2 regions of the Lysobacter koreensis genome follow, and region 2 is predicted to be linked to the other one. Evidence: riboswitches for the same ligand, from Rfam matches in the RefSeq annotation. Region 2 holds a riboswitch; the other holds the start of a gene.
The links. A riboswitch is a leader RNA that binds a small molecule or an ion and turns the genes downstream of it on or off. The one in region 2 is predicted to bind cobalamin.

Region 1 (15,189 bases), on a different contig from region 2:
AAGCCCGGCGACTGCCGGGCTTTTTTGTTGCTGCGGGTGAGGCGATCAATCCACCGGCGCGTAGCGCAGGGTCAGGAAGAACTCGCGGCCGGGCTGGTGGTAGAACGCGGCCGTCTCGTACTGGCGATCGAAGACGTTGGCGGCGCGTGCCTGCAGCGTCCACGCCGGCGTGAACGCATACTCGGCGCGCACGTCGAGGGTCGCGTAGCCGCCCAGGCGGCGGGTGTTGGCGGCGTCGTCGAAGCGCGCACCCGAGCCGATCCCGGTGAAGCCGAGGCGGAAATCCCCGAAAGCGCGGTCCAGCTCGATGCGCGCGCTGTGCCGCGCGCGACGCGGCAGGCGGTTGCCGGCATTGGCGCCGCCGCCGCGGTTCTCGGTGTCGAGGACGCTGGCGCTGGCAGCGACGGTCCAGTCAGCGAAGGCGGTGTCGACGCCGAGTTCGGCGCCGCGCAGGCGGGCGCTGTCGAGGTTCTGCGGCACGAACATCGCGTCCAGCGAGATCAGGTCGTCGACGCGGGTGCTGAAGCCGTCCAGGCGCCAGCTGGCGCGGTCGCCGCGGTACGCGACGCCGGCTTCCCAGCTCTTCGATTCCTCGGGCACGAGGTTCGGGTTGCTGGTCGGGAAGCCGCCGAACGCGGGGAAATACAGCTCGTTGAAGGTCGGCGCCTTGAACGCGGTGCCGTAGCCAATCGTGGCGCGCCAGCCCTGCGCGAACGCGATGCCCCACGCGGCGCTGCCGGTGGTGTGGGTGCCGAACTGCTCGTTGTCGTCGTGGCGCGCGCTGGCCTCGAGCGACTGCGCGCCGAACGTGGCCTGGTACTGCGCGAACACGGCGTGGTTGTCGCGCTGCGTTTCATCGTAGGCGGTGCTGCTGTCGACGCGGTCGCGCAGCCAGTCCAGGCCCACGCTCAGCAACTGGCCCTCGCCCAGGCCGAAGTCGCCCTGCAGCGTGGCGCTGTCGCGGTCGGTGTCGAAGTGGCCCAGGTCGGCTTCGACGAAGCGGCCGCTGAAGCTGTCGAACTTGCGCAGAAAGTTGTCCGACGCGTCGGTGTTGCGGCCGACGCTGGCCTGCAGCTGCAGCCGCTGCGACGGGCGCCAGCTCGCCTTGCCGCCGAGCACCTGCTGCACGGTCTTGGACAGGTTGCCGAAGTCGCCGTCGTACTCGTTGCGGCCCTCGGCGCGCAGCGCGTGGGCGTCGAACTTCCACGCCTCGCTGGCATCGAAGCCGCCGCGCAGCGACAGCGAGCGGCTGCGGTAGGCGTCGCGGTCGGGTTCGGTGGTGAAGCAGCCGGCGAACACCGGGAAACCGATGCCACGGCAGGCATCGATGCCCTCGTCGTTGAGGTAGGACGCGTCGGCGCCGAACCAGCCGCGCCCGAGTCGGCCGCCGAAACCGACGCTGCCTTCGGCGAAGCCGTGGCTGCCGACCGTGGCGCTGGCGCGTGGCGCGCTGCGGTCGCGGTCGCTGCCGGCGCCGCGACGGGTGAACAGCTGGATCACGCCGCCGATCGCCTCGCTGCCGTACAGGCTCGAGCGCGGGCCGCGCACGATTTCGATGCGTTCGATCAGCGCCAGCGGCAGGTCCTGGAACGCGGCCAGCCCGGAGGTTGCCGAGCCGATGCGCACGCCGTCGACCAGCACCAGCACGTGGTCGGATTCGCTGCCGCGCAGGAACGCCGTGGTCAGCTTGCCGCTGCCGCCCTGATTAGACAGCGAGATGCCGGCGCGGCCGCGCAGCAGCTCGGGCAGCGAGCGCGCCTGGCTGCGTGCGATCGCGTCCTGGTCGATCACCTCGACCGGCGCAAGCGCGGCGTTGGCACTAGTCGGAGTGCGCGTGGCGGTGACGACCACGTCGTCCAGCTCGGTGGCCGGATCGGGCGACGAGCGTCCGACTTGCGCGTGGGCGAGGGCGGGCAGGCCGATGGCGAAGGCCACGGCCAGGGACAACGTGCTCAGCGAAAACGGGCTGGGTGACAGCAGGCGAAACGACATCGGGGATTCTCCAGCGCGGGCGCGCATCAGTGCAGGAAAGCCGCGTGGAGAAGGCAGGCGCCGCGAAGACGGGCGCGCGCAGGCGGCCCGTGTCGCTGCGCAATGCCCACCGCATCGCAACCAGTCGTGCATCGAGGCCGGTCTCCGGACTCGCGAGCGGGGCGCAGGGATCCGGCTGGGGACCTGCACTCCAGCCGCGACGCCTTCCCATGGGCTGCTTGCGCAGGAGCCACAGTGGCGGATGTCGCGGTTTGACTCGCTTACCGTTGCGGGGGCAGTGCCGGGCTGGTCGCACGTGGTCGTGGACGTCACCGGCTTCCCGTTTCAGCCCCTTGGCTTGCGCCGCGGGGTCACCTCAAAGCGCGCGCAGTCTACGCCAGCGATGGCGCCGGCGTCTGCCGCGCAGGGAGATCAGCCGTCGGAGTCGTCGGGGCCGGCGCGCATCGCCACGGTGTCGGCGGTGAGCACGGTGGTGGTCACCGGGCCGGCCGGCGGCCGGTAGCGCGGCGGCGGCAGCAGTGCGATTGCGGCTTCGGCGGCGCTGACCAGTTCGTGGCGGCGCTGGTCGGGAATCTCCTGCCAGTGGCAGTCGCCGAGCGCGCCCTCGATCGCGTACAGCAGGTTCAAAGTCGGCTTGAAGCCGGCCCGCTTGACGCGCATGAACGCCTCGACCGTGCCGATCGCGGCGATGTCATCGTGAGAGCGCAACCCTACCTGGCGCAACCAGGCGGCGGACTTGGGGCCGATGTTGCGCAATTTTTCAGCGGTCATGCGAGCGACTCCAAGTAGGCCTGGGCGATGGCTTCCAGACCTTGCTGGTCGTCCGCGTCGAAGCGGTCCAACTGCGGGCTGTCAATATCCAGAACGCCAAACAGCGCACCATCAGGCCGCACCAGCGGCACCACCACTTCCGATTGCGAGGCCGAATCGCAGGCGATGTGGCCGGGGAACGCATGCACGTCGGCGATGCGCTGGGTCTGCCGGGTCGACGCAGCTGCGCCGCACACGCCCTTGTCCAGCGGGATGCGCACGCATGCCGGCAGGCCCTGGAACGGACCGACCACCAGCTCGATGCCATCGAACAAGTAGAAGCCGGCCCAGTTCAACCCCGGCACGCCGTGGTAGATCAGCGCCGACAGGTTGGCGGCATTGGCGATCGGGTCGCGCTCGCCGGCCAGCAGCGCGCGTGCCTGGGCGAGGAGTTGGGCGTACTGCTCCGGCTTGCTGCCGGTAAGGGTGTGGGCGGAGAACATGCCCGAAGTGTAGCGCCGCGCACGGCGCGACGCGGCCGCGCAGTACGCTATGCCGATGAACCCGCGCAGCGTCTACGTCACCGGCACCGACACCGGCGTCGGCAAATCCGTCGCCAGTGCCGCGCTGCTGCACGCGTTGCGCGGGCGCGGTCTGCGCGCGGTCGGGATGAAGCCGGTCGCCAGCGGCTGCGTCCACACCATCGACGGCTGGCGCAACGACGACGCGCTGCTGCTGCAGGCGGCGAGCGATCCGCTAGCCGACCACGACCGGCCGGCGTACGCCGACATCAACCCGTTCCCATTCCCGTTGCCGCTGGCGCCGGAGTTGGCCGCCGCCGAGGCCGGCATCGAGCTGGCGCTGGCGCCGATCGTGCAGGCCTACGCACGTCTGGCCATGCAAGCCGACGCCGTGGTGGTCGAGGGCGTCGGCGGTTGGGCCGCGCCGCTGTCGGCCACGCTCGACCAGGTCGACCTGGTGCGCGCGCTGCGGCTGCCGGTAGTGCTCGTGGTCGGCCTGCGCCTGGGCTGTCTCAACCACGCGCGCCTGACCGCACGCGCGATCGCGGCGGACGGCGCGGAGCTGGTGGGCTGGATCGCGAGCGACATCGATCCGGCCATGGACCGCGCCGACGCCAATTTCGCGTTGCTACAACGCAGGCTGCCGGCCCCGTGTTGGGGTCGCCTGCCGTTTGCCGCCGCGCCCGACCCGCGGGCGCTGGCCCTGCATCTGGCTGTGCCGGATCCGGCGATTCGCCTGCAGGCGTGAGCCCACGCGCCGGTTGGGACTTCTGGCAGGGGGACAGCCGACTCCCTGCAAGGCTAAACTGATCAGTACAAGAAATGGACGACGAGGCTCCCATGCGCCGCACGATGCTGTTTTCTGGATTGCTGGTCGCCGGCCTGATCGGCCTGGCCGGTTGCGGCAAGGACGACGCCGCCGCAGGCGCCGGTGCAGGCGGGCCGCCCGGCGGCGAGATGCAACTGCCGGTCGAGACCGTGACCCTCAAGCCGCAGGCCCTCACCGCCGGCCTGCAGACCGTCGGCAGCCTGCGCGCCGACGAGTCGGTGGTGGTGCGCCCGGAGATCGCCGGCCGCATCCAGCGCATCCACTTCACCGAAGGCGGCCGCGTCGCCGCCGGGCAGGCGTTGTTCACGCTCGACGGCAGCCTCGCCCAGGCCAGCCTCAACGAGGCCTCGGCCAACCTCGCCAACAGCCGCGCCGCCGCCGCGCGCGCCGGCCAGCTGGTCGGTGAGAAGCTGATCGCGCGTGCCGATTACGACCGCACCCGGGCCGCGCTCGGGGTCGACCAGGCGCGCGTCGCCTCAGCCCGCACCGCGCTGTCGAAGATGACGCTGCGCGCGCCGTTCTCGGGCCAGATTGGCTTGCGCGAGGTCAGCGTCGGCGAGTTCGTCAACGCCGGCCAGGACCTGGTCACGATGGTGCGGCTGGACCCGATCGAGGTCGACTTCAGCATCCCGGAAAGCGCGCTGGCGCAGCTGCGCAACGGCCAGAAGCTCACGCTCACGGTCGACGCGTTCCCGGCCGACACCTTCGGCGGCCAGATCGTCGCGATCGACCCGGTGGTCGATGCCAACAGCCGCAGCGCCAAGGTCCGCGCGCAGATCCCGAACCCCGACGGCCGTTTGCGCCCGGGCCAGTTCGCCAAGCTGCAGCTCGACACCGGCACCGACAGCGCCGACGCGCTGCTGGTGCCCGAGCAGGCGCTGATGCAGGACGGCGACACCCGCTTCGTCTACACCGTGGTCGACGGCAAGGCCAAGAAGACCGTGATCAAGACCGGTGCCCGGGTGCCGGGCCTGGTGCAGGTGGTCGAAGGCCTCAAGGCCGGCGACGTGGTGATCACCGCCGGGCAGGCCAAGCCGATGATGCACGAGGGCGTCGGCGTGATGTCGCTGCCGCCGCCGGGGGCGGCCGCTCCGGCTGCCGGCACCCAGCCGCCGGCAGCCGGCGCGTCCCCCAATGCCGCGCCGAAGGCGGCGCCCGCCACCGAGAAACAGGCCGAAACGGCGAAGTAGTCGCAATTGAGCCCCTCTCCCGCCGGGAGAGGGGTTGGGGTGAGGGTTCGGCGCGAGCGTTTAGCTCCGAACTCGTCCCGAACCCTCATCCGCCCCAGCTGTTATCAAGGCCGGGGCACCTTCTCCCCAGGCCTTCGAAACGCGAGGGGAGAAGAAAAAGTCAAAAACGAGGCCCCCCATGGTCCTGTCCGACATCTCCATCCGCCGCCCGGTCTTCGCGACCGTGATCAACCTGGTCGTGCTGCTGGTCGGCATCATCGCCTACGACCGCCTCGCGGTCCGGCAGATCCCCAACGTCGACACGCCGGTGATCAACGTCAGCACCAACTACCCCGGCGCGTCCGCGCAGGTGATCGAATCGCAGGTCACCCAGCCGATCGAGGACGCGCTGTCGGGGGTCGAAGGCATCGAGTACATGCAGTCGGTCAGCCGCGAGCAGTCCAGCCAGGTGACCGTGCGCTTCCGCCTCGACCGCGACGCCGATGGCGCCGCGTCCGACGTCCGCGACCGCGTCGCGCAGGCACGGCAGGTGCTGCCGGAGGAAGTCGACGAGCCGATCATCCAGAAGCAGGAAGCCGACGCGCAGCCGATCATCTACCTCGCGTTTTCCTCGACCCGTCATTCGCAGGTCGAGATCGCCGATTACGCCGAGACCCTGGTCAAGGACCGCATCCAGCAGATCCCCGGCGTCGCCCAGGCGATCGTGTACTCCAGCACTTATGCGATGCGCGTGTGGCTGCAGCCGCAGCGCCTGGCCGGCTTCGGCCTGACCCCGGCCGACGTCGAGGCCGCGCTGCGCGCGCAGAACGTCGAGATCCCCGCCGGCCGCGTCGAAAGCGAGCAGCGCGAGTTCACCGTGCTGTCCGAAACCGACCTGAAGACGCCCGAGCAGTTCGGCGAGGTGATCCTCGGCGACGTCGACGGCTACCTGGTGCGCCTCAAGGACGTCGCCCGGATCGAGCTGGGCGCGCAGGAGGAACGCTTCCGCGCGCGCTACAACGGTCAGAACGCGGTGCCGCTGGCGGTGGTCAAGCAGGCGGTGGCCAACCCGCTCGACATCTCCACGGCGATCAAGGAGATGCTGCCGCAGATCCAGCGCACGTTGCCCGAGGGCATGAAGATCGAGGTCGCGTTCGACACCACGATCTTCATCGAAAAGTCGATCGAGGAGGTTTACAAGACCGTCGCCGAGGCGGTGGTGCTGGTGATCCTGGTGATCTTCCTGTTCCTGCGCAGCTGGCGCGCGACGCTGATCCCGCTGGTGACCATCCCGCTGTCGCTGGTCGGTGCGTTCGCGCTGATGTACGCGTTCGGCTTCACCATCAACACCCTCACCTTGCTGGCGATGGTGCTGGCGATCGGCCTGGTGGTCGACGACGCGATCGTGATGCTGGAGAACATCTACCGGCACATCGAGGAAGGCATGCCGCCGTTCCAGGCGGCGCTGCAGGGCAGCAAGGAGATTGGCTTTGCGATCATCGCGATGACGCTGACGCTGGCCGCGGTCTACGTGCCGCTGGCGTTCTCCACCGGCCGCACCGGCAAGCTGTTCGTCGAGTTCGCGTTGACCCTGGCCGGCGCGGTGATCGTCTCCGGTTTCACCGCGCTGACGCTGTCGCCGATGATGTCGTCCAAGCTGCTGCGCCACGAGACCAAGCACGGCCGCTTCTACGTCGCCGGCGAGAAGGTGCTGGGCTGGATCGACCGCAGTTACCGCCGAGTGCTGACGGCCGGCTTGAACGCGCGCTGGGTGGTGGTGATCGTGGCGGCGCTGGTGTTCGGCGGCGCGTTGACCCTGTTCAAGCTGCTGCCCAACGAGCTGGCGCCGCAGGAAGACCAGGGCTTCATCATCGGCTTCGGCATGGCCCCGGAAGGCGCCACGGTCGACTACACCGACAAGTACGCACGGCAGATGGAAAGCGCGTTTGCGAAGATCCCCCAGGTGCAGCAGTACTTCCAGATCGTGGGGTTCCCGAACGTCACCACGACGATCGGCTTCGTGATGCTCAAGGACTGGGAGCAGCGCGAGGTCTCCACCGCCGACGTGCAGGGCCAGCTGTTCCCGCAGTTCATGGGCATCCCCGGGATCATGGCGTTCCCGACGTTGCCGCCGCCGCTGGGCCAGGACGGCTTCGGCCAGCCGGTCAACTTCGTGGTGCAGAGCACCGGCACCTGGGAGGAGCTGGGCGCCACCGTGCAGAAGCTGATGGCGAAGATGGGCGAGAACCCGAAACTCACCAACCCCGACAGCGACCTCAAGCTCGACAAGCCGCAGCTCAAGCTCGAACTCAACCGCGACAAGGTCGTCGCGGTCGGCAGCGACGTCGCCAGTGTCGGCCGCACGCTGGAGACGCTGCTCGGCGGGCGCAACGTGACCCGCTTCAAGCGGGGATCGGAGCAGTACGACGTGATCGTGCAGGTCGAGGACGCCGACCGCCGCACCCCGGGTGACCTGTCCAACATCTTCGTCAAGGGCGGCGACGGGCAGATGGTGCAGCTGTCGAATCTGGTCGACGTGCAGGAAACCGTCGCGGCCAAGGAGCTCAACCACTTCAACAAGCTGCGTTCGGCCACGGTCAGCGCCGGCCTCGCGCCGGGCTACTCGATGGGCGAGGCGCTGGCGTGGATGGAGACCGCGCTCGACGAAGTCGCGCCCGAGGCGCAGTACGACCTGTCGGGACAGAGCCGCGAGTTCCGCGAGTCGGCCAGCGACTTCGCGATGATCTTCGGCCTGGCGGTGGTGTTTATCTTCCTGGTGCTGGCCGCGCAGTTCGAAAGCTGGGTCGACCCCCTGGTGATCCTGCTGGCGGTGCCGCTGGCCGCGTTCGGCGCGTTCCTGGCGCTCAAGCTCACCGGCGGCAGCTGGAACATCTACTCGCAGATCGGGCTGGTGACATTGGTGGGTTTGATCGCCAAGCACGGCATCCTGATCGTGGAGTTCTCGAACCAGCTGCAGGAGCAGGGCAAGACCAAGTTCGACGCGGTGGTCGAAGCCGCCGCGCTGCGCCTGCGCCCGATTTTGATGACCACCGGTGCGATGGTGCTGGGTTCGCTGCCGCTGGCGATCGCCAGCGGCGCCGGCGCCGAGGCGCGCAACCAGATCGGCTGGGTGATTGTCGGCGGTATGTCGATCGGCACGGTGTTCACCCTGTTCGTGGTGCCGGTGATGTACCTGCTGATCGGCCGCGACCATCAGAAAGCCGCCGCGGCGCAGGCCCGGCTGGAGACCGCGCCCGCGCATTGAGCCGGTAGGTTCCGCGACACAAAAAGGCCGCCTTGAGGCGGCCTTTTTGTTGGTCGTCTTGCTACGGCTTTGCTGCCGTTGCCATTGCTCGTCATCCGCGTGCAGGCGGGGATCCCGGGACGTGGCTCTTGCTCTTCTGGTCGCCCCTTCGTACCGCTCGCGCGTTGCAAGCCACTGGCCTGCCTTGGCGATGAGCGATCAAGGCCAACGCACGCCGGCAGCGGCACCGGCAGGCCGCATCGGACATGACCTCCGACGCGAAGCGTCAGGCAACAAAAAACCCGGCAGCCTGCGCTGCCGGGTTCCGTGCCCAGTGGGTACTGGAGAGAGAGGCTTTACTTGACGCTGCCCTTCGGCGCGGTCGCCTTGGCGGCGTTGGCGCGGAACGCCGACTCGGCCTGCTCGGCGACGGTCTCGACGTTGGCCTGCGCCTTCTGCACGAACGACTCGCCCTGCGACTTGGCAATCTCGCCGATCGCCTCGTTGGCCTTGATGCTGTGGCCGAGCACGTCCTGGCCGGTGCTGACCGCGCGCTCGAGGTTCTCGCGCGCAACCTGCACGCCCTTCGGCATCAGGTTCTTCATGCCGTCGAGGTCACGCACTTCGGCCGCTTCGCCGAGGAACGCGAACGTCGCGTTGGCGCGCTCGTTGATCGCGGCGACCTGCAGGCCGAACACGGCCTGGGCGTTCTGCAGCGCGATGCGGTTGATCTGGGCTGCCGTGTCCGCGAACTGGCGCGTGGCGGCGGCAAACTGTTCGTTGAACTGCTGGTACATGGCGGGCTCCTGCGGTCAATCCGTGCGGGGTTGCCGGATTGTGCGTCGCAGCATAATGCCCGATTTGTTGCGACGCAACAATAAAATTATGAACTGGGGTTGGCGTTCATAATTTGTTCTGGAACAAGGGCTTGCGGTGGTTGCGGCCTGGAGGTGGATCGGTTCAGCCGCGGTAGCGGCAGCCGGACGTGCAGGTCTCGTGGATCACCACTTCGCTGAGCATCGGCAGCGCCGGCTTCAGGCGCTCCCAGATCCACAGCGCCAGCCGCTCGCTCGTGGGATTGTCCAGCCCCTCGATGTCGTTGAGGTAGTGGTGGTCGAGGCGGTCGTAAAGCGGCTGGAACGCCTGCTTGACGTCGCCGAAGTCCATCACCCAGCCGCTGCGCGTGCCCAGTTCGCCGCGCAGGTGGATCTCGACCCGGAACGAATGCCCGTGCAGGCGCGCGCACTTGTGCCCTTCGGGCACGTTCGGCAACCGGTGCGCGGCCTCGATGGTGAAGACCTTGAAGATATCCATGCGCGGGACGCCGATGGGGAGTTCTCGGGAGTGCGTAGCCCGACCACGCGAATCGGTCGGGGCGGGCGCCAGGCCTGAGCGTGCAGGCGGGCGTTTCAGTGCGCGATGCGTGTGGTGGCTATGGGTGGACTCGAACCACCGACCCCAGCATTATGAGTGCTGTGCTCTAACCGGCTGAGCTACATAGCCACGCGGAGAACCGCGAATTATTCCTGCCTTGGTTGGCGCCGTCAATCACCCGGCCTCTTGCTTGTCCGCTGGCGGATGCCGTGGCAGAGTCGGAGACAGCGCATTTTGGAGTCCGCATCGTGATCGATCCGGACGGTTACCGACCCAACGTCGGCATCGTGTTGATGCATCCAGACGGACGCCTGTTCTGGGCGCGCCGCGTGCATCGCGATGGGTGGCAGTTCCCGCAAGGCGGGATGAACACCGACGAGACGCCGCTCGAGGCGATGTACCGCGAACTTCGCGAGGAAACCGGGCTGCTGCCCGAACACGTCGAAGTCCTCGGCGCGACCCCCGGCTGGCTGCGTTACCGGCTGCCGGCGCGCGCGGTGCGCCGCAACGACCGGCTGGTGTGCATTGGCCAGAAGCAGGTGTGGTTCCTGCTGCGGCTGACCGGCCAGGAGTCCGACCTGCGGCTGGACCTTACCGACAAGCCGGAGTTCGACCATTGGCGCTGGGTCGATTTTTGGTACCCGCTCGAGCACGTGGTGGTGTTCAAGCGCGGGGTCTACGGCAGCGCCCTGCGGCACCTGGCGCCGTTTGCGCGCACCGTCGCCGGGGCGCAGGCGGTGCCGATGCCCGGGCCCGATCCCCGGATGGGGGCCGGCGTTCGCAATTGGCAACGGCCCCGCGCACGGCCACCGGCACCGCCCGCGCGCGGCGGCACGGGCCGCGACCCAGGTTCCTAATTGACAATCATTCGCATTCGTGGCGAAATGCCTGTGCAGCCGATCGGGCTGCTCGCCCGCGCTCCCGCGCCACGCCCATGTACGTCTGCATCTGCAACGGAGTCACCGAACGCGACATCCGCGACGCCGCGCAAGCCGGTTGCCGGAGCGTGCCGGAGCTGACCATGCGCACCGGCGCTGGCGCCAACTGCGGCAGCTGCCTGGATCAGGCCGCTGCACTGCTGGACGAGACGCGCGCCCTGCGCGAGTTGCCGTTGCCGGTGCTGCAGCACGCAGCTTGACGTTCTTACCTGCCTGAGCATCCGACAGCTTGGGGCCAGGCGCGATTCCCGGCGGCAAGTTCGGTTCCTGGCTTCCCTGGTCTGGTACGCGCGAATGCACTCGATTCGCGTTCCGCCAGCGCGCGCGCGGAACGGCTAGAGTGCCGCCACTGCAGGCACGGAGCACGGCGATGAAAGGCGACGCCAAGGTCATCGAGTTTCTCAACAAGGCGCTCTACAACGAGCTGATCGCGATCAACCAGTACTTCCTGCACGCCAAGATGCTGAAGAACTGGGGCCTGAAGGAACTCGCCGACCACGAGTACCACGAGTCGATCGACGAGATGAAGCATGCCGACAAGCTGTCGGAGCGCATCCTGTTCCTCGACGGGCTGCCGAACTTCCAGGCGCTGGGCAAGCTGCGCATCGGCGAAGGCCCGCGCGAAGTGCTCAACTGCGACCTCGCGCTCGAGCTCGAGGCGCTGCCGCTGCTGCGCGAGGCGATCGCGTACTGCGACGGCGTCGGGGACTACACCAGCCGCCAGTTGTTCGCCGACATTCTCGAGTCCGAGGAAGAGCACATCGACTGGATCGAGACGCAGCTGGCGTTGATCGAACGCCTGGGCGAGCAGAACTACCTGGCGACCAAGATCGAAAGCTGAGCCGCGATACCTCCGGGGAGTGCCGGCGCCACCGTTCGCGGTGGCGTTGTCATTTGTGGGCGGTGTGCGTTAGCCCGGAACCCGCGGCGCGCGCCGGAACAGCCGGCGCCAGATCCACCACACGCCGGTGGCGAGCAGCACGCTGACCAGCACCACGCACGACAACGCGATCCACGGGTGCGCGAACGCCAGGGCGAGGCCGCCGACCACGGCCACGTCCTCGGTGACCGAGGCGGTCCAGTTGCTGACCGGTTCGGGTGAGGTGTTGAGCAGGGCGCGGGTGCCGCTCTTGAGCACGTGGCTGGTCAAGGCCACGCCGGCGCCGGTGGCCAGCGCGCCCGCGCCCAGTTCGCCATCGCCGGACAACGTGGCCGCGGCGAGGAACGCGCCGGCCGGGACGCGCAGCAAGGTGTGCAGCAGGTCGGAGGCCGAGTCGATGCCCGGGATCTTGTCGGTGAAGAACTCGGCGGCGGCGAGCACCCCGGAGACGCCGATCACCCACGGCGACTGGGTGACCTCCAGCGCCGAGGGCAGGTCGAGCCAGCCGAACGCGCCGGCGATGCCCACGCCGAACACCGTCAGGTAGACGCGGATGCCGGCCAGCCAGGCCAGGACTACGCCAACTGCGAACAGGTGCGCATCTGTCATCGGGCAACCTCGTTATGCTCCGCGCCGAGTATAGGGGACCCACGGGGAGTGCCGCGCATGGCCAAGCCGCCGCCGCGTTTCATGGTTGTTGAGCGACGGCGCAGCCGGCGGCCGCTGGCGTGGGCGGCGTTCCTGGTGGTCTGGGCGCTGTCGCTGTTCGGTGCCTGGAGCTGGGCGGGCTGGCGCGCGGCGCCGCGGCTGGACGAGGTCAGCGCGCAGCTGGGCACCACCAGCGAGCAGTTGCGCCGCTACCAGCGCGAGATCGGCGAGCTGCGCCAACGCCAGGCGACGCTGGCGCGCTCGGACCAGATCAGCCGCTCGGCGAACCGGCAGATCCAGCGCGAGCTGGCCCAGCGCGAACGCGAGATCGCGACCCTGCGCGGCAAGACCGCGTTCTACGAGCGGCTCGGCGGCGCCACCGCCCAGCCGCGCGGGCTCAACGTGCATTCGGCGCGCTTCCTCGCCGAAGCCGGCGGCAGCTGGCGCTACCAGGTCGTGCTGACGCAGAGCCTCACCCGCGGCGGCGTCAGCCTGGGCAAGCTGCGGTTCGCGGTGGAAGGCGTGCGCGCGGGCAAGCTCGCGACGATCCACTGGGACGAGCTGCACCAGCGGGCGGCGGCGCCCGCCCAGGACTACTCGTTCCGCTACTTCCAGCAGCTCGACGGCAGCGTGATGCTGCCGCCGGGTTTCACCCCGCAGCGCGTGCGCGTGTCGCTGCGCGGCCAGGATGCCGCGGTCGAGCAGACGGTGGCGTGGGAACACGCCGGCGGCACGCACCACGACGCGCATGCCGCGCAGACTCGTCCCGCGCCCGCGGCGACCCGATCCCTTGCCTCACGACTGCGAGACACCTGAGCGATGTTCAAGCACAAACGCATCCCGCCCGCCGGCGCGGTCGACACCCTGATCGGCCCGCAGGTCGTCATCCGCGGCGACTTCCATTTCAGCGGCGGCCTGTACGTCGAGGGCCGGATCATCGGCAAGGTGATCGCCGACGACGACCAGCGCGCGGTACTCACGCTGGCCAGTGAGGGTTGCATCGAGGGCGAGATCCGCGCGCCGGTGGTGGTGCTCAACGGCACGCTCAACGGCGACGTGTACGCCAGCGAGCGGCTGGAACTGGCCGCCAACGCGCGCGTGCTCGGCAACGCCCACTACAAAGTGGTCGAGATGGCCGCCGGCTCGGTGCTGACCGGCCGGCTGGTGCATGTCGAAGCCAGCGCGCAGGTGCTGGCGTTTCCCGACCTGATGAACGAGGCCGCGTCGTTGTAGGCTGTCCGCGTCCGGATCCGAGCGACGCGCATGACCACGCCACCCGAAGCATCCCCCGCCGCACCGACGGACCCGAACGCGCCCCCGAAACAAAGCTGGCGCCTGGTGGCTGCGGCGGTGTTCGTGCTGGCGTTGGGCTTCGGCGGCTGGGGGCTGTGGAGCCTGTTCGCGCCGGGCTCGGACAACGTGCGCGCGCAACTGGCCGGCAGCGAGCGTCAGGGCCGCAGCCAGGCGGGGCAGATCGAGGAGCTGCAGCAGCGCGTGAGCACGCTGACGCGCTCCGACCAGATCAGCCGCGACGCCAACCGCGACCTGCAGGGCGCACTGGCCGAGCGCGACGAGGAACTCGCCGGCCTGCGCGCCGACGTGGCGTTCTACGAGCGCCTGGTCGGGGCCACCGGGCAACGCCGCGGACTGGCCGTGCATGCGCTGAAGATGCTGCGCCAGGCCACCCCCGCTTCGGCCGGGCAGCCGCAGGGCGCGGCCGCGTGGCACTTCACCACCACCCTCACCCAGAACCTCAACCGCGGTGCGGTCAGCGCCGGGCAGGTCAGCATCGCGATCGAAGGCACGCGCGGCGGCCAGCTGCAGAAGCTGGCCTGGGCCGACCTGCGCCAGCAACCCAACGCGCCCGGCGTTCCGTACTCGTTCAAGTACTTCCAGCAGGTCGAGGGCGACGTGTTCGTGCCGGCCGGGGTGACCCCGGTGCGCGTCACGGTGCGGCTGCAGCCGCGCTCGGGCGCAGTGGTCGAGCATTCGTTCACCTGGGCCGACGCCACCGGCGAGCAGGGCGCCAGCGCCGCGGTGAAGTGAGGCGGACGACACAGGCCGGTTGCCAGCGCGCGGGGTCGTTCAGCCAAGCCGTTCTGTGGATCCGAGCTTGCTTTGATGGCTTTGCCGAGTTCATAGGGCGCCGAGCAGGATCTGATCCAAGCGTCACCAACTGGATCCACGCCAAGCATCAGCTTGGCGGTTGAATGCGGCCGCCGCGCGCCCCATGCTTGTACGCATGGAATCGACCACCACCGACACCGCCGCGCCCGGTTACCAGTCGCTCGAGCGCCCGCTGCAGTTCTCGTCGGCCGCCGCGGCCAAGGTCCGCGAACTGATCGCCGAAGAGGGCAACGCCGCGCTGAAACTGCGCGTGTACATCCAGGGTGGCGGCTGCTCGGGCTTCCAGTACGGTTTCGAGTTCGACGAGCAGCAGGGCGAGGACGATCTGGCGATCGCCACCGACGGCGTCACCCTGCTGGTCGACCCGCTCAGCCTGCAATACCTGATGGGCGCGGAAGTCGACTACACCGAAAGCCTGCACGGCGCGCAGTTCGTGATCCGCAACCCGAACGCGAAGACCACTTGCGGCTGCGGTTCCTCGTTCGCGGTCTGAGCCGCGCGGATCGCAGCGTGTCCCCGAGCGCAGCGACAGACCCCAACCCTCCGCCGGCGCGAACCGGCGCCTTCGCGTTCGTCGACCCCGGCAGCTGCCAGGCCGCGCTCGACCGCGCCGACCACCTGCGCGAGGACGCTGACTCCCTGGCGGCCCTGTGGCCGCGCGCGCGGGTCATCGTGCTGGCCGACGACGGCCAGGCGCTGGCCGACGAGGCGGGCCGG
Region 2 (15,189 bases):
AGATCACCACCACGCCGATCGTGGCGCGGCTGGCCGAGCCCGGCCCGCCGGCCAGCACCAGCGGCAGCGCGCCGACCACTGTTGCTATGGAGGTCATCAGGATCGGCCGCAGCCGCACCGCCGACGCCTCCACGATCGCGTCGTGGATGTTGCGGCCCTCGTCGCGCAGCTGGTTGGCGAACTCGACAATAAGAATCCCGTTCTTTGCCGCCAGCCCAACCAGCATCACGATCCCGATCTGGCTGAACAGGTTGAGTGTGCCGCCGGTCAAGGCCAGCCCGATCAGCGCCCCGAGCACGCCCAGCGGCACGGTAAGCATGATCACGAACGGGTGGATGAAGCTCTCGAACTGCGCCGCCAGCACCAAGTACACGATCAGCAGCGCGAGCGTGAAGGTCAGCAGGATCGCGCCGCCCGCCGCCTGGTACTCGCGCGACTCGCCCTTCCAGTCGATCTGCGCGTGCTCGGGCAATTCCTCGGCGATGACCTCGTTGGCCCAGGCGATCGCGTCGCCCATGCGGTAGCCCGGCACCAGGGCGGCGCTGATGGTGATCGCACGCAGGCGGTTGAAGCGGTTGAGGCTGCCCGGCTCGGCCAGTTCGTTGAGCGTGACCAGGTTCGACAGCGGCACCAGTCCGCCGTCGCGGGTGCGCACCTGGATCGCCGCGAGGTCGGCCGGCGTGCCGCGCCCGGCCTTGTCGGCCTGCACGATCACGTCGTACTCCTCTCCGTCCTGCACGAAGGTGGTGACGCGGCGCGAGCCCATCATCGTCTCCAGCGCCTGGCCGATGTCGGACACGCTCACGCCCAGGTCCGATGCGCGCTGGCGATCGATCTGCACGCGCATCTGCGGCCGCGTTTCCTTGTAGTCGGAGTCGACCGAGAACAGCTGCGGGTTCTGCTCCATCCGCGCCAGCAGCTTGTCGCGCCACTGCGCAAGCTCGGCGTAGTCCGGGCCGCCGAGCACGATCTGCAGCGGCTGGCCTCGGCTGCGCACCAAGCCGGTACGCACCTGCGGGTTGGCGCGCACGCCGGTCAGCTGGCCAAGCTCGCCGCGCAGGCTGTCGACGACGTCGTTGGTGCTCGCCTCGCGCTTGTCCCAGTCCTGCAGGAACACGATCACCTGGCCGGTGTGCATCTCCTCGCTGGCGCCGAAGCCGCCGGGCACGCGCGTGTTGGCGCGCTGGATGGGTTTTCCGGAGGTTTCATCGCCCTGGTGCTTGGCCAGCACCTGCTCGACCTGCTGGATCTGCTTGACGGTGTAGTCGTAGCCGGCGCCTTCCGGGCCGACCACCGAGACGAAAAACGCGCCGCGGTCCTCCGGCGGCGCGAGTTCGGACGGCACCAGCTTGAACAGGCCGAAACTCAACGCGATCGAGCCCAGCATCAGCAGCCCGAACAGCCACGGCCGGTTGACGCTGCCGTCAAGAAAGCGCCGGTAGCGCACGCCGATGCCGTCGAGCCGCGCGTTGACCCAGCGGTTGACGCGGTTGGATTTCTCCTCGCTGTGAGGGCGCACCAGCTTGGACGACATCATCGGCGTCAGGGTCAGCGCCACGAACGCCGAGATCGCCACCGCGCCGGCCAGCGCTACCGACAGCTCGCGGAACAGTCGCCCGGTGTTGCCTTCCATGAAGCCGACCGGCAGGAACACCGCGACCAGCACCGCGGTGGTTGCGATCACCGCGAACGCGACCTGCTTGGTGCCGCGCCTGGCCGCCACCAGCCGGGGTTCGCCCAGGTCGGCGCGGCGCTGGATGTTCTCCAGCACCACGATCGCGTCGTCGACCACCAAACCGATGCACAGCACCAGCGCCAGCAGCGTCATCAGGTTGATCGAGAAGCCGAAGGCGTAGAGCGGGATGAACGCGGCGACCAGGCACACCGGCACCGTCAGCGCCGGGATCAGCGCGGCGCGGAAGCTGCCCAGGAACAGCCAGATCACGATCAGCACCAGCGCGATCGCCTCGAACAGCGTCTCGTACACGCGCGCCACCGCCGATTCGATGAACACCGTGGTGTCGAACGCGACGAAGATGTTGCTGCCCGCGGGCAGCGTCGGCTGGATGCGCTCGGCTTCGGCGCGTGCAGCCAGGGCAACGTCGAGGCTGTTCGCGGTCGAGGTCTTGACGATGCCCAGGCCGATGTTCGGCTCGCCGTTGCTGCGGTAGTAGGCGCGGCGCTCGGCCGAGGCCAGTTCGACCTTGGCCACGTCGCCCAGGCGCACGACATAGCCGTCGGTACCCTTGGCCAGCGGGATCTGGGCGAAATCGGCCGGCTTCTCGTAGCCGCGCGCGACGCGCAGGGTAAAATCGCGCGCGTCGGACTCGATGCGGCCGGCCGGCAGCTCGACGTTCTCGGCGCGCAACGCGGCCTCGACCTCGTTGACGGTGATGCCGCGCGCGGCGAGCGCGTCGCGATCCAGCCAGACCCGCATCGCATAGCGCTGCTGGCCACCGATCCGCACCTGCGCGACGCCGTCGATGCTGGACAGGCGGTCGACCACGTAGCGGTCGGCGTAGTCGGTGAGCTGCAGCGTGTCCATCTGCGTGGAGCTCATGTTGAGCCACAGCACGACTTCCGAATCGCTCTCAACCTTCTCGACCTGCGGCGGGTCGGCCTCGTCGGGCAGGCGGTTGCTGACGCGGCTGACCGCATCGCGCACGTCGTTGGCGGCGGCCTCGATCTCGCGCGCGAGGGTGAACTCGATGCTGATCGAGGAACGGCCGTTGACGCTGCGCGACTCGATCGTCTCGATGCCCTCGATGCCCGACAACGCGTCCTCCAGCACCTGGGTGATGCGGGTCTCGACCACCGCCGCCGAGGCGCCTGGGTAGCTGACATCGACCGACACCACCGGCGGGTCGATCGCCGGCAGCTCGCGCAGGGTCAGGCGCGAGAACGCCATCACCCCGAGCACGATCAGCAGCAGGCTCATCACGGTGGCGAACACCGGGCGCTTGATCGAGAGGTCGGAGATGTTCATGGCGTCAGCCGCGCTTGGCGCCGGACTTCGCCGCCGCGGCGGGCTTCGCACCGCCCTCGATGATCTTGCTGCCCGGGCGCAGCTTGCCGGTGCCGTCGATGACGATCTTGTCGCCCGCCTTCAGTCCCTCCAGGACCTCGGCCAGGCCGTCGCGGCGCGTGCCGATCCTGACGTCGGCGCGCTCGACGCTGCCGTCGCCCTTGACCTTGAACACGTACGAGTCGTTGCCCACCTGCACCACCGCGATTTCCGGCAGCAGCAGCGCCTGCCGCTCCGGCCGCGACAGCGTCACCTGCAGCAGCATGCCCGGGCGCAGCGCGCGGTCGGTGTTGGCGAAATCGCCGCGCACGGTCAGTGCCCGCGTGGCTTCGTCGATGCGGGCGTCGATGGTGCTGACGGTGCCGTCGAATGTACGCCCGGGGTACGCGGCGCTGCTACCGGCCAGTTGCTGGCCCGGCGCGATGTTGGCAAGCAGGGCCTCCGGAACCGGGAAGTCGACGAACACGCGCGCGGTGTCGTCGAGGGTCGCGATCGCGGTGCCCGGCGTGACCAGCGAACCGGGGCTGACCTGGCGCAGGCCGAGCACGCCGGCGAACGGCGCGCGGATGGTGCGGTCGCCGATCTCGGCCCGCATCTGCGCAACCCGCGCGCGCGCGGCATCGCGGGTGGCGCGCTGGGTGTCGAGCTGCGAGCGGGCAATCAGCTGCTGCGCGGCTAGCTCGCTCTGGCGCCGGTACAGGCGGTCGGCCTCGTTCGCCGACGCCTGTGCCTCGACCAGCGCGGCCTGCTGCGCCTGCCCGCTCAGGGTGATCAGCGGCGCGCCGGCCGCGACCACGTCGCCGCTGTCGAAGTGCACGCGCTGCACGGTCTCGCTGACCTTGGCGGTGACCGTCACCGACTCGCGCGCCTTGACCGTGCCCAGCGCCTGCACGGTGTCGCTCCAGGCCTGCGGCCGCAGCAGCGCGGTGGTCACCGGCACCGGCCGATCGCCGCCGGCCTGCCGTGGCGCCGCCTCGTTGCCGCAGCCGGCCAGCCCCAGCACCCCAGCCAGCACCAGCAGGAGGGCGGCGGGGCGGGCGGTCGGAATTCGCATGCGTTCTAGGCTCGGCAAGGGGAACAGGGCCAGCAGTCTAGCCGTCCGCAGGTAACGGCCACGTGCGGCTTTGGTTGACCGGCGAGCTTGCGGGCCTTTCCGGCAAAGCCCATGCCCCCGCGCGGCAAGAACGCCGGTTGCAGCAAGGCAAGCTGGGCGAAGGCCGGCTGCACGAACGCGTGTTGCGGCACGACTCGACAGCGGCCGCTTGCCGGGCGCACTCTGCGGTTCCGGCGTGCCTGGCTCGCGGGCACGCCGCGCCGATCTTCCGTCCCCCGCCGGAGTCCGCCCGCATGATCCACGACAGCATCCTCGACACCATCGGCCACACCCCGGTCGTGCGCCTGCAGCGCCTCGCCCCGGCGCGCGTCACGCTGTACGCCAAGGTCGAATCGTTCAATCCCGGCGGCTCGGTCAAGGACCGCCTCGCGATCGCGATCATCCTCGACGCCGAAGCAAAAGGCTTGCTCAAGCCCGGCGATACCGTGGTCGAGGCGACCTCGGGCAACACCGGCGTCGCCCTGGCAATGGTCTGCGCCGCGCGCGGCTACAAGTTCGTCGCGACCATGTCGGAGACGTTCTCGATCGAGCGCCGCAAGCTGATGCGCGCGTACGGGGCCAAGGTGATCCTGACCCCCGCGGCCGAACGCGGCAGCGGCATGGTGCGGCGCGCTGAGGCACTGGCGAAGCAGCACGGCTGGTTCCTCGCCCGCCAGTTCGCCAACCCGGCCAACCCGGCCTACCACCGGCAGACGACCGCCGCGGAGATCCTGCGCGACTTCGCCGGCCGCCGGCTCGACCACTTCGTCACCGGTTGGGGCACCGGCGGCACCCTGACCGGGGTCGGCGAGGTGCTGAAGGTCGCGCGCCCGGAAGTGCGGGTGACCACCTGCGAGCCCGCCGGCGCCGCGCTGCTCAGCGGCAACGAATTCGTGCCGCACAAGATCCAGGGCTGGACCCCGGACTTCATTCCCGAGGTGCTCAACCGCGACGCCGCCGACGCGATCGTGCTGGTCGACGACGTGCTCGCGCGCGACACCGCGCGCCGGCTGGCCAGCGAGGAAGGCGTCTTCGTCGGCATCTCCGCCGGCGCCACGGTCGCGGCCGCACTCGAGGTCGCCAAGGCCGCAAACGACGGCGACGTGATCCTGGCGATGCTGCCCGACACCGGCGAGCGCTACCTCAGCACCTTCCTGTTCGAGGGCGTCAACGAAGGTTCCGATGACGAGTGGCTGGCCGGGTTGTAGCCGCATCGCCGTAAGCCTTGTCATCCGGCCCTGCAGCCGCCGCCCCGCGTCGACGGGATAGGGACATCGCGTGCGATCCGACCACTACCCTCCTTCCCCCGCCCGGTTCGGTTCGATCGCATCGGACGACGCGCCGCAGCGGTCGCGGATCGAGGTCGTGCAGGCGAGCATCACCACGCTCGCGGTCGATGCCCTCGTCAATGCCGCCAACGAGTCGCTGCTGGGCGGTGGCGGTGTCGACGCTGCGATCCACCGCGGGGCCGGCGCCAAGTTGCTCGCCGAATGCCGGGCCTTGCCGGAAATCCGGCCCGGGGTGCGCTGCCCGACCGGCGAGGCGCGCCTCACCGGTGGCCACCGCCTGCATGCGCCGCACGTCATCCACGCCGTCGGCCCGGTCTGGCGCGGCGGCGACAGCGGCGAAGCCGAGCTGCTGGCCAGCTGCTACCACGCCAGCCTGCAGCTGGCGGCCGACAAGCGACTGGCGTCGATCGCATTCCCGGCGATCAGTTGCGGGGCTTACGGCTATCCGCCCGAACAGGCGGTGCCGCTCGCGGTCGAGGAAGTGCGCGCCTGGCAAGCGGAGAACGCGCTGCCGCAGCGGGTGATCTTCTGCTGCTTCGATGCCGCGATGGCCGAGCTTTACCGGCAAGAGCTGGCCGGCTGACCAAAAAAAACGCCGGCACGGAGCCGGCGTTCTTTCTGCTTCTCCCGTCGGGAGAGGGCTTTGGTGGCTTACGCCGCCGACTGCCACTGCCCCAGCGCCGCCAGGCCGTTGTCGCGCGCGCGCGCAAACACGGTCTGCTGCGCCTTGGCGACGTTGTTGACCAGGTCCTGCGACCACAGCTTCAGCGCCGCGGACTGCATCGCGCGTCCGTACGAGAACGACAGCGGCCATGGGTGCGGGCCGGCCAGGTTCATCGCGTTGAGGTGCGCGGTCGCGTCCTCGTCGGACTGGCCGCCCGACAGGAACACGATGCCCGGCAGCGTCGCCGGCACGGTCGACTTGAGCACCTGCAGCGTGGCCGCGGCGACTTCCTCGACGCTGGCCTTCTCGCCGCTGTGGGTGCCCGGCAGCACCATCGACGCCTTCAGGATCGTGCCCTCGAGCACCACGTTGTGCTCGTACAGCGAACCGAACAGCGAGCGCAGCACGACCTCGGTCACCTCGAAGCAGGTGTCGATGTCGTGGCTGCCGTCCATGATCACTTCCGGCTCCACCATCGGCACCAGGCCCTGCTCCTGGCACAGCGCGGCGTAGCGCGCCAACGCGTGGCTGTTGGCCTCGATGCAGGTGCCCGACGGGATGTCGTCGCCGATGTTGATCACCGCGCGCCACTTGGCGAAGCGCGCACCGAGCTTGTAGTACTCGGCCAGGCGATCGCGCAGGCCGTCGAGGCCCTCGGTCACCACTTCGCCCGGGCAACCGGCCAGCGGCTGCGGGCCCTTGTCGACCTTGATGCCCGGGATGATGCCGTTGTCTATCATCAGCTTGGTGAACGGCACGCCGGCCTTGGTCGACTGGCGGATGGTCTCGTCGAACAGGATCGCGCCGGAGATGTAGTCGCCCAGCTTCGGCGTGCCCAGCAGCAACTCACGGTAGGCGCGGCGGTTTTCTTCGCTGTTCTCGATGCCCACACCGGCAAAGCGCTTGGCGATGGTGGCGTTGGATTCGTCGATCGCGATGATGCCCTTGCCCGCGGCGACCATGGCCTGGGCGGTTTCGGCAAGCTGTTCGATGCTCATGGGTGTCCTGCGAGTGCGGGTGGGAAGCCGGCGATTATAGCCCGCCTCCACCGACCGAGGCCATGCGAAACAGTGGCTTACGAAACCGTAGGGCGGGTTTTAACCCGCCGCCGTTGGCCGAGCCACCCAAGCGGCGGGTTGAAACCCGCCCTACGCCTCACAACTCCCCCAGCCCCTCGGCGCAGCCGTTTGCGCCCACCTGCAACAACCGCAGCGTGTTGGTCGCGCCGTGCTGTTCCATGGTGTCGCCGCTGGTGAAGATCACGCGCTCGCCGGCGGACAGTTGGCCGGCGTCGAACAGGTGGCGGATGGTGTTGCGGGCGGCGTCGCGCGAGGCCATGCCGCGGCTGTCGAAGTCGATCGGAAACACGTCGCGGATCAGCGCCATGCGCCGGCGCGCGCCGTCGTGGCGCGAGAACGCGTAGATCGGCGCGCTCGAGCGGAACCGCGACAGGAAGCGCGCGGTGCCGCCGGACTCGGTCATCGCCACGATCGCGCCGACGCCGATGTGCTCGGATAGGAACATCGCCGCCATCGCGATCGCCTGGTCGGCGCGCTGCAGGTTGCGCGGCGCCTTCTCGAAATCGGTGTCCATCTCGAACTGGCGTTCGGCGCCCAGGCAGATGCGCGACATCGCCTCGACCGCCTTGACCGGGTATTTGCCGGCCGCGGACTCCTGCGACAGCATCACCGCGTCGGTGCCGTCGATCACCGCATTGGCCACGTCGAGCACCTCCGCGCGGGTCGGGATCGGGCTTTCGACCATGGACTGCAGCATCTGGGTGGCGGTAATCACCACCCGGTTCTGCGCCAGCGATTCGCGGATGATCTTCTTCTGCAGGCCGGGTAGTTCGGCATCGCCGATCTCCACGCCGAGGTCGCCGCGCGCGACCATCACCACGTCGCTGGCTTCCACGATCTCGACCAGGTTCTCGATCGCCTCGGCGCGTTCGATCTTCGACACCAGCGCCGCATCGCTGCCGGCGGCGCGGGCGATCGCGCGGGCGTCGTGCATGTCCTGTGCGGTGCGGCAGAACGACACGGCGATGAAGTCGACGCCGATCTGCGCGGCGACCACGATCAGTTCCTTGTCGCGCTCGGTGAGCGCGCCCAGCGACAGCCCGCCGCCTTGCTTGTTCAACCCCTTGCGGTCGGACAAGGCGCCGTCGTTGAGCACGGTGCTGATGATGCGCTCGCCTTCGACCGCATCCACGCGCAGCTGCATCATGCCGTCGTCGAGCAGCAGGGTGTCGCCGGCCTGCACGTCGCCGGGCAGGCCGAGGTAGCTGACCCCGACCTCGCGCGTCGTGCCCAAGGGCGCGTCGCTGCGCGCGACCAGGTCGAAGCGATCGCCGGCCTTGAGTTCGACCCGGCCTTCGGCGAAGCGCTCGATGCGGATCTTCGGCCCCGGCAGGTCGGCGAGGATGCCGACCTCACGACCGACGCGCAGCGCGGCCTCGCGCACCGCGTTGGCACGCGCGACCTGCGAGGCGGGATCGCCGTGCGAGAAGTTGAGGCGGACCACGTCGACCCCGGCGGTCAGCAGCGCATCGAGCACTCCCGGCACATCGGTGGCCGGGCCGAGGGTGGCGAGGATCTTGGTACGGCGAAGCGGTGTCGGCATGGCAGACTTCCTAGAGTGCAATGAACGCTAGCACAGCTCCCGAGCACCCAGGATTGCCCACCCATGACGATGGCAGGCGACGACGCTGCACCCACCTCGACGCAAGACACCGCGAGCGTGCTGGATGACCTGCCGGTGCTGGACGGCGAGCGCATCCGCCTGCGCGGCTTCCGCGAAGACGACCTGCATGACCTGTATGCGGTGCATTCGGACCCGCAGGTGATGCGCTACTGGAGCTTTCCGGCGTGGACGGAGCTGGCGCAGGCGCAGGACCGCCTCGCCAACGCGATGTCGGGCCGCGATCCCCGGCGGTTGCTGTGCTGGGCGATCGCCGAGCGCGGCGACGACCGCCTGGTCGGCGGCGTGACCCTGTTCTCGATCGACCGCGCCCAGGGACGCGCCGAGGTCGGCTATTCGTTGCGCTCCGACCGCTGGGGCCGCGGGCTCGCGCGGGAGGCGCTGCAACTGGCACTGGCCCACGCGTTCGACGGACTGGGACTGCGCCGCGTCGAGGCCGACGTCGACCCGCGCAACGCCGCCTCGTGCGCACTGGTCGAACGTTTTGGCTTCGTGCGCGAAGGATTGCTGCGCGAGCGCTGGCTGGTGGCTGGCGAGCTGCAGGATTCGGCGATCTATGGCCTGCTCGCGCGCGACTGGCGCGCGCGCCAGGGCGGCTAGGCGGCCAGCAACACCGGCAGTTCCGCGGGCGCGGCCGCCAGATGGTCGGCCCCGGCACCGCGCAACTCGGCCTCGCCGCCGAAACCCCACAGCACGCCGATGTTGCGCATGCCGTGGTGGCGCGCGCCGTCGATGTCCATGTGGCGGTCACCGATCATCCAGCACTCGTCCGCCTGCAAACCGAGACGTTGCAGCGCCTCGGCGATCAGCTCGGGCTTGTCGCTGAGGCGGCCATCGGCGGTGGCGCCGATCACGTCGTCGAAGCGCCGACCGAACGGCAAGTGTTCGACGATCTTGCGCGCGTGCGGCTCGTTCTTAGCGGTCACGACCGCGAGCCGGTAACCATCCGCATGCAGGGCCTCGACGGTGTCGCCGATGCCGGGATACACCTCGTGCTCGGCCCAGCCGTGGGTCTCGAAACGGTCGCGGTAGTGATCGACGGCCTGCTCGACCCGCACCGGATCGCGCAGCAGCGGCGAAAAGCTGGTGCGCAGCGACGGTCCGATCCAGCGCCGCAGCTCGTCCTGCGGCGGCACCGGGTGTGCCATCTGGGTCAACGCATGCGCGACGCAGCGGGTGATGCCGATCGCCGAATCGATCAGGGTGCCGTCGAGGTCGAAGAACAGCGTGGCGCGCGCGGGCCGCATCACTCAGCCGGCCCGTTGCTTGAGCGCGCTGACCGCCGGCAGTTCCTTGCCTTCCAGGAATTCGAGGAACGCACCGCCGCCGGTGGAGATGTAGCTGACGTCCCCGGCGATGCCGTACTTGTCGACCGCAGCGAGGGTATCGCCGCCGCCGGCGATCGAGAACGCCTTCGACGCCGCGATCGCGCGCGCCAGGGTTTCGGTGCCGCCGCCGAACGCGTCGAATTCGAACACGCCGACCGGGCCGTTCCAGACCACGGTGCCGGCGGCCTTGATCAGCCCGGCGTAGCGCGCGGCGGTATCCGGGCCGATGTCGAGGATCATGTCATCGGCGCCGACCGCATCGACGGCCTTGACCGTGGCCGGGGCGTCGGCGGCGAAGGTTGGCGCGACCACCACGTCGGTCGGCACCGGAATGTCGGCGCCGCGCGCCTGGGCATCGCGCATGATCTGCTTCGCGGTGTCGACCAGGTCCATCTCGACCAGCGACTTGCCCACCGAATGCCCCATCGCGGCGATGAAGGTGTTGGCGATGCCGCCGCCGACGATCAGCTGGTCGACCTTGGACACCAGCGACGACAGCAGCTCGAGCTTGGTCGAGACCTTGGAGCCGGCGACGATCGCCAGCAGCGGCCGTGCCGGGGCGTCGAGCGCCTTGCCCAGCGCGTCGAGTTCGGCCATCAGCAGCGGACCGCCGGCGGCGACCTTTGCGTGGCGGATCACGCCATGGGTGGAGGCCTGGGCGCGATGCGCGGTGCCGAACGCGTCCATGACGAACACGTCGCACAGCGAGGCGTACTGCTTCGACAGGGTTTCATCGTCCTTGCCCTCGCCGACGTTCATGCGGCAGTTCTCGAGCAGCAGCAGCTGGCCCGGCAGCACCTCGACGCCCTTGACCCAATCCTTGACCAGCGGCACCTCGATGCCGAGCAGTTCCGACAAGCGCGCGGCGACCGGTGCCAGCGAATCGGCCTGGCTCCACACGCCTTCCTTCGGCCGGCCCAGGTGCGAAGTCACCATCACCGCCGCGCCCTTCGCCAGCGCCAGCTGCATCGTCGGCAGCGCCGCGGTGATGCGCTGCTCGGAGGTGATGCGGCCGGCCTCGATGGGCACGTTGAGGTCTTCGCGGATCAGCACGCGCTTGCCGGCGAGATCGAGGTCGGTCATGCGGACGATGGTCATGGGGTGGCCTTGAGTGGAAGTGTTTGGAATGCGGCGCAGGCGTTTCAGAGCGTCGTCATCCCCGCGTCCGAGTGGACTTATTCAATCGAAATCGGGGATCCAGTGACGTTCGCGATTGCGTCGAAGTCGCTGGATTCCTGCTTTCGCAGGAATGACGGGCAAGGGGAGCCATCTGGGGCCGCCGCGCCATGGCCGCGCATTGTCCCGTCCGCGCCGCTTCGCGGCAAATCGCGGTGGCGATGGGCCTCCGAGCAAAACCCAACATTTAGCGTTGACGAAAGAAAAATACGCGCTATGTTGTGGCCGTCGGTGCCGGCTTTGCGGTCGGCTGAAAAGGGAAGCTCGGTGCGGACATGCATTCACCAGAATGCCGCGTCCAAGGCCGGCACTGCCCCGCAGCGGTATGGGAAACGAAGGTGGTCATTGCACTGGGCGCGCCTCGCGCCCGGGAAGCGACCCCCGGTAGGCGACACCACGAACGTGGCTGTCACGTCCCGAGTCCGAAGACCTGCCGACAGCCGCGCGATGCACACCGCGCGGTGACCGGCCAGGGAATCTTCGGGGGAAGACGGTCGGTGTCGCTCCGCGTCGGCGTGCCGGCGGGTCCGCCGCAGTCTCCGGCTCAGCGACACCCGCATTCCACCCTCCAGATTCCGCGCCCGCGGGGGCGTGGCCGTGCCGTCGGCGCCGCGCATGCGGTCTTGCCGACGGTGCGTCGTCGCTCCCGTGCGCAGCCCTTCGAGGGGAAGGGTTGCGAGCCGTGCGCCATGCACTGGAGCCTTGCCATGAACATTTCTTCCGACGCCCTCGCGGTCGACACGCCCGCCCAAAGCCCCTCGTTCGTTCCCGAAGCGCACGCGCAGCCGCGTCCCGCGCCCGGGTTCGCGCTGACCCCGCCCGCCGCCAACCTGACCATGAGCGTGACCAAGCGCAGCGGCCGTCGCGAGCCGGTCGACCTCAACAAGATCGTCCGCGCGGTGACCCGCACCTGCGACGGCCTGCACGCCGTCGACCCGATGCGCGTCGCCACGCGCACCATTTCCGGCCTGTACGACGGCGCGAGCACGCGCGAGCTCGACGAGCTGTCGATCCGCACCGCCGCACTGCTGACCGCCGAGGAGCCCGAGTACGGTCGCCTCGCCGCGCGCCTGCTCGGCAACGTGATCGAAAAGGAAGTCGCCGGCATCGAGATCCACGCGTTCTCGCAATCGGTGGTGCGCGGCCACGAACTGGGCCTGATCAACGACCGCCTGCTCGGCTTCGTGCAGGCCAATGCGCGCAAGCTCAACGACGCGATCGACGACTCGCTCAACACCCGCTTCGATTACTTCGGCCTGCGCACGCTGTACGACCGCTATCTCTTGCGCCACCCGACCGCGCGCACCGTGATCGAGACCCCGCAGCAGTTCTTCCTGCGCATCGCCTGCGCGCTGAGCGAGGACATCGGCGACGCGCTGGCGCTGTACCGGCGCATGGCCATGCTCGACTACCTGCCGAGCTCGCCGACCCTGTTCAACGCCGGCACCACCCACGAGCAGTTGTCGAGCTGCTTCCTGCTCGACTCGCCCGAGGATTCGCTGGAGAGCATCTACAAGCGCTACATGGACGTGGCCAAGCTCAGCAAGTTCAGCGGCGGCATCGGCCTGGGCTACACCCGCATCCGCTCGCGCGGTTCGCTGATCCGCAGCACCAACGGCCTGAGCAACGGCATCGTGCCGTGGCTGAAGACGCTCGACGCCTCGGTCGCCGCGGTCAACCAGGGCGGCAAGCGCAAGGGCGCGGCCTGCGTCTACCTGGAGCCGTGGCACGCCGACATCGAGGAGTTCCTCGAACTGCGCGACAACACCGGCGACGAGGCGCGTCGCACCCACAACCTCAACCTCGCCAACTGGATCCCGGACGAGTTCATGCGCCGGGTCGAGGCGGATGCCGAGTGGTCGCTGTTCGACCCGGCCACGCTGATGAAAGCGGGGGCGCCGCAGCTGACCGACCTGTACGGCGAGGCGTTCGAGCGCGCCTACGCCGCGGCCGAAGCCGCCGGCCTCGCCCACAAGCAGGTCAAGGCGCGCGAGCTGTACGGGCGGATGATGCGCACCCTGGCGCAGACCGGCAACGGCTGGATGAACTTCAAGGACAAGTGCAACCGCGCGTCGAACCAGACCCTGCGCGCCGACAACGTCATCCACCTGTCGAACCTGTGCACCGAGATCCTCGAGGTCACCTCGCAGGACGAGACGGCGGTGTGCAACCTGGGCTCGATCAACCTGTCGCATCACGTCGAGCTGTTTTCGGAAGGCCTGGTGCACGGCGAGGCGGGTCGCTTCGACTTCGACAAGCTCGCCGAGACCGTGCGCCTGGCCGTGCGCCAGCTCGACCGCGTGATCGATCTGAACTTCTACCCGATCGAGACCGCGCGCCGCGCCAACCTGCGCTGGCGCCCGGTCGGACTCGGGACCATGGGCCTGCAGGACGTGTTCTTCAAGCTGCGCCTGCCGTTCGATTCGGAAGCCGCGCGCCGGCTCTCGCGCGAGATCGCAGAAAGCATCTACTTCCATGCGCTGTCGGCCTCCAACGAACTGGCGATCGAGCACGGCAAGCACCCGAGCTTCGGCGACACCCGCGCCGCGCACGGCGAGCTGCAGTTCGAGGCCTGGGGTGTGGTGCCGGCGCAGGCCGAGCGCTGGGACGGCCTGCGCCAGCGCATCGCCGAGCACGGCCTGCGCAATTCGCTGCTGATCGCGATCGCACCGACCGCGACCATCGCCTCGATCGCCGGCTGCTACGAGTGCATCGAGCCGCAGGTCAGCAACCTGTTCAAGCGCGAGACGCTGTCGGGCGATTTCCTGGTCGTGAACCGCTACCTCGCCGACGAGCTCAAGCAACTCGGGCTGTGGACGCCGGAGTTGCGCGACCGCATCAAGCTCGCCGAAGGCTCGATCCAGGGCATCGCCGAGATCCCCGAGTTGCTGCGCCAGGTGTACCGCACGGTCTGGGAGGTGCCGATGCGCTCGCTGATCGACATGGCCGCCGAGCGCGGCGCGTTCATCGACCAGAGCCAGTCGCTCAACCTGTTCATCGAGAGCCCGAACATCGGCCAGCTGTCGTCGATGTACATGTACGCGTGGAAACGCGGGTTGAAGACGACCTATTACCTGCGCTCGCGTCCGGCGACGAAGATCGCCAAGACCACCGTCGGCTCTGCCGCGACCGCCGCACCGGTCAGTACTGGCGATGCCATCGCCTGCTCGCTGGAAAGCCCCGAGAGCTGCGAAGCCTGCCAGTAGCCGCGTCCAGCCCCTCCCCTTGCGAAGCAGGGGGAGGTTGGGAGGGGGTGCTTTGGCTGTTGCCGTTGGTCTTGACCAGCAACCGCAACAGCAACAGCAACAGCACCCCTCCCCAGCCCTCCCCTGCTACGCAAGGGAGGGAGCAGGAGCCTCAGTCCCCGCAATTCCGGCCATCTTCGGAACCTGATATGACCCAGCCCGCCCACCTCCTCGACCCCGGCTTCGACCTCACCCTGCGGCCGATGCGCTACCCGCAGTTCTACGAGATGTACCGGGATGCGATCCGCAACACCTGGACCGTCGAGGAGGTCGATTTCTCGCTCGACATCAACGACCTCAAGCACAAGTTCGGCACGGCCGAACGCCATCTTGTCGAGCGCCTGGTCGCGTTCTTCGCCACCGGCGATTCGATCGTGTCCAACAACCTGGTGCTGAACCTGTACCAGCACATCAACGCGCCCGAGGCGCGCATGTACCTGTCGCGGCAGCTGTACGAGGAAGCGCTGCACGTGCAGTTCTACCTCACCCTGCTGGACAGCTACCTGCCCGACCCGGCCGCGCGCGCCAAGGCTTTCGACGCGATCGAGAACATCCCCTCGATCCGCGCCAAGGCCGAGTTCTGCTTCAAGTGGATCGACTCGTTGCAGGGCCTCACGCGCATCGAGACGCGCGAACAGCGCCGCCAGTTCCTGCTCAACCTGGTCTGCT

Region 1: linked by a shared signal. The riboswitch ahead of btuB (TonB-dependent vitamin B12 receptor) and the one ahead of ACFQZQ_RS08030 (ribonucleoside-diphosphate reductase subunit alpha) in region 2 are both predicted to bind cobalamin.

What each region holds. Positions count from the first base shown of each region.
Region 1 is NZ_JBHTIH010000007.1:77,760-92,948, reverse strand. Features, by position in the region: gene btuB (TonB-dependent vitamin B12 receptor) at 46-1,992, opposite strand; cobalamin riboswitch at 2,111-2,365, opposite strand; gene ACFQZQ_RS12470 (TfoX/Sxy family protein) at 2,404-2,763, opposite strand; gene ACFQZQ_RS12465 (GAF domain-containing protein) at 2,760-3,245, opposite strand; gene bioD (dethiobiotin synthase) at 3,301-4,011, shown strand; gene ACFQZQ_RS12455 (efflux RND transporter periplasmic adaptor subunit) at 4,104-5,282, shown strand; gene ACFQZQ_RS12450 (efflux RND transporter permease subunit) at 5,461-8,526, shown strand; gene ACFQZQ_RS12445 (phasin family protein) at 8,862-9,302, opposite strand; gene queD (6-carboxytetrahydropterin synthase QueD) at 9,466-9,819, opposite strand; tRNA gene ACFQZQ_RS12435 (tRNA-Met) at 9,932-10,008, opposite strand; gene ACFQZQ_RS12430 (RNA pyrophosphohydrolase) at 10,128-10,736, shown strand; gene ACFQZQ_RS12425 ((2Fe-2S)-binding protein) at 10,814-11,017, shown strand; gene bfr (bacterioferritin) at 11,188-11,658, shown strand; gene ACFQZQ_RS12415 (DUF4126 domain-containing protein) at 11,728-12,306, opposite strand; gene ACFQZQ_RS12410 (DUF6776 family protein) at 12,364-13,161, shown strand; gene ACFQZQ_RS12405 (bactofilin family protein) at 13,165-13,578, shown strand; gene ACFQZQ_RS12400 (DUF6776 family protein) at 13,609-14,391, shown strand; gene erpA (iron-sulfur cluster insertion protein ErpA) at 14,588-14,965, shown strand; gene nudC (NAD(+) diphosphatase) at 14,983-15,189, shown strand, end outside.
Region 2 is NZ_JBHTIH010000003.1:584,572-599,760, reverse strand. Features, by position in the region: gene ACFQZQ_RS08075 (efflux RND transporter permease subunit) at 1-2,986, opposite strand, end outside; gene ACFQZQ_RS08070 (efflux RND transporter periplasmic adaptor subunit) at 2,991-4,079, opposite strand; gene cysK (cysteine synthase A) at 4,373-5,326, shown strand; gene ACFQZQ_RS08060 (O-acetyl-ADP-ribose deacetylase) at 5,442-5,990, shown strand; gene ACFQZQ_RS08055 (class I fructose-bisphosphate aldolase) at 6,059-7,069, opposite strand; gene pyk (pyruvate kinase) at 7,227-8,693, opposite strand; gene ACFQZQ_RS08045 (GNAT family N-acetyltransferase) at 8,757-9,371, shown strand; gene ACFQZQ_RS08040 (HAD-IA family hydrolase) at 9,368-10,018, opposite strand; gene ACFQZQ_RS08035 (phosphoglycerate kinase) at 10,022-11,197, opposite strand; cobalamin riboswitch at 11,488-11,727, shown strand; gene ACFQZQ_RS08030 (ribonucleoside-diphosphate reductase subunit alpha) at 12,112-14,481, shown strand; gene ACFQZQ_RS08025 (ribonucleotide-diphosphate reductase subunit beta) at 14,670-15,189, shown strand, end outside.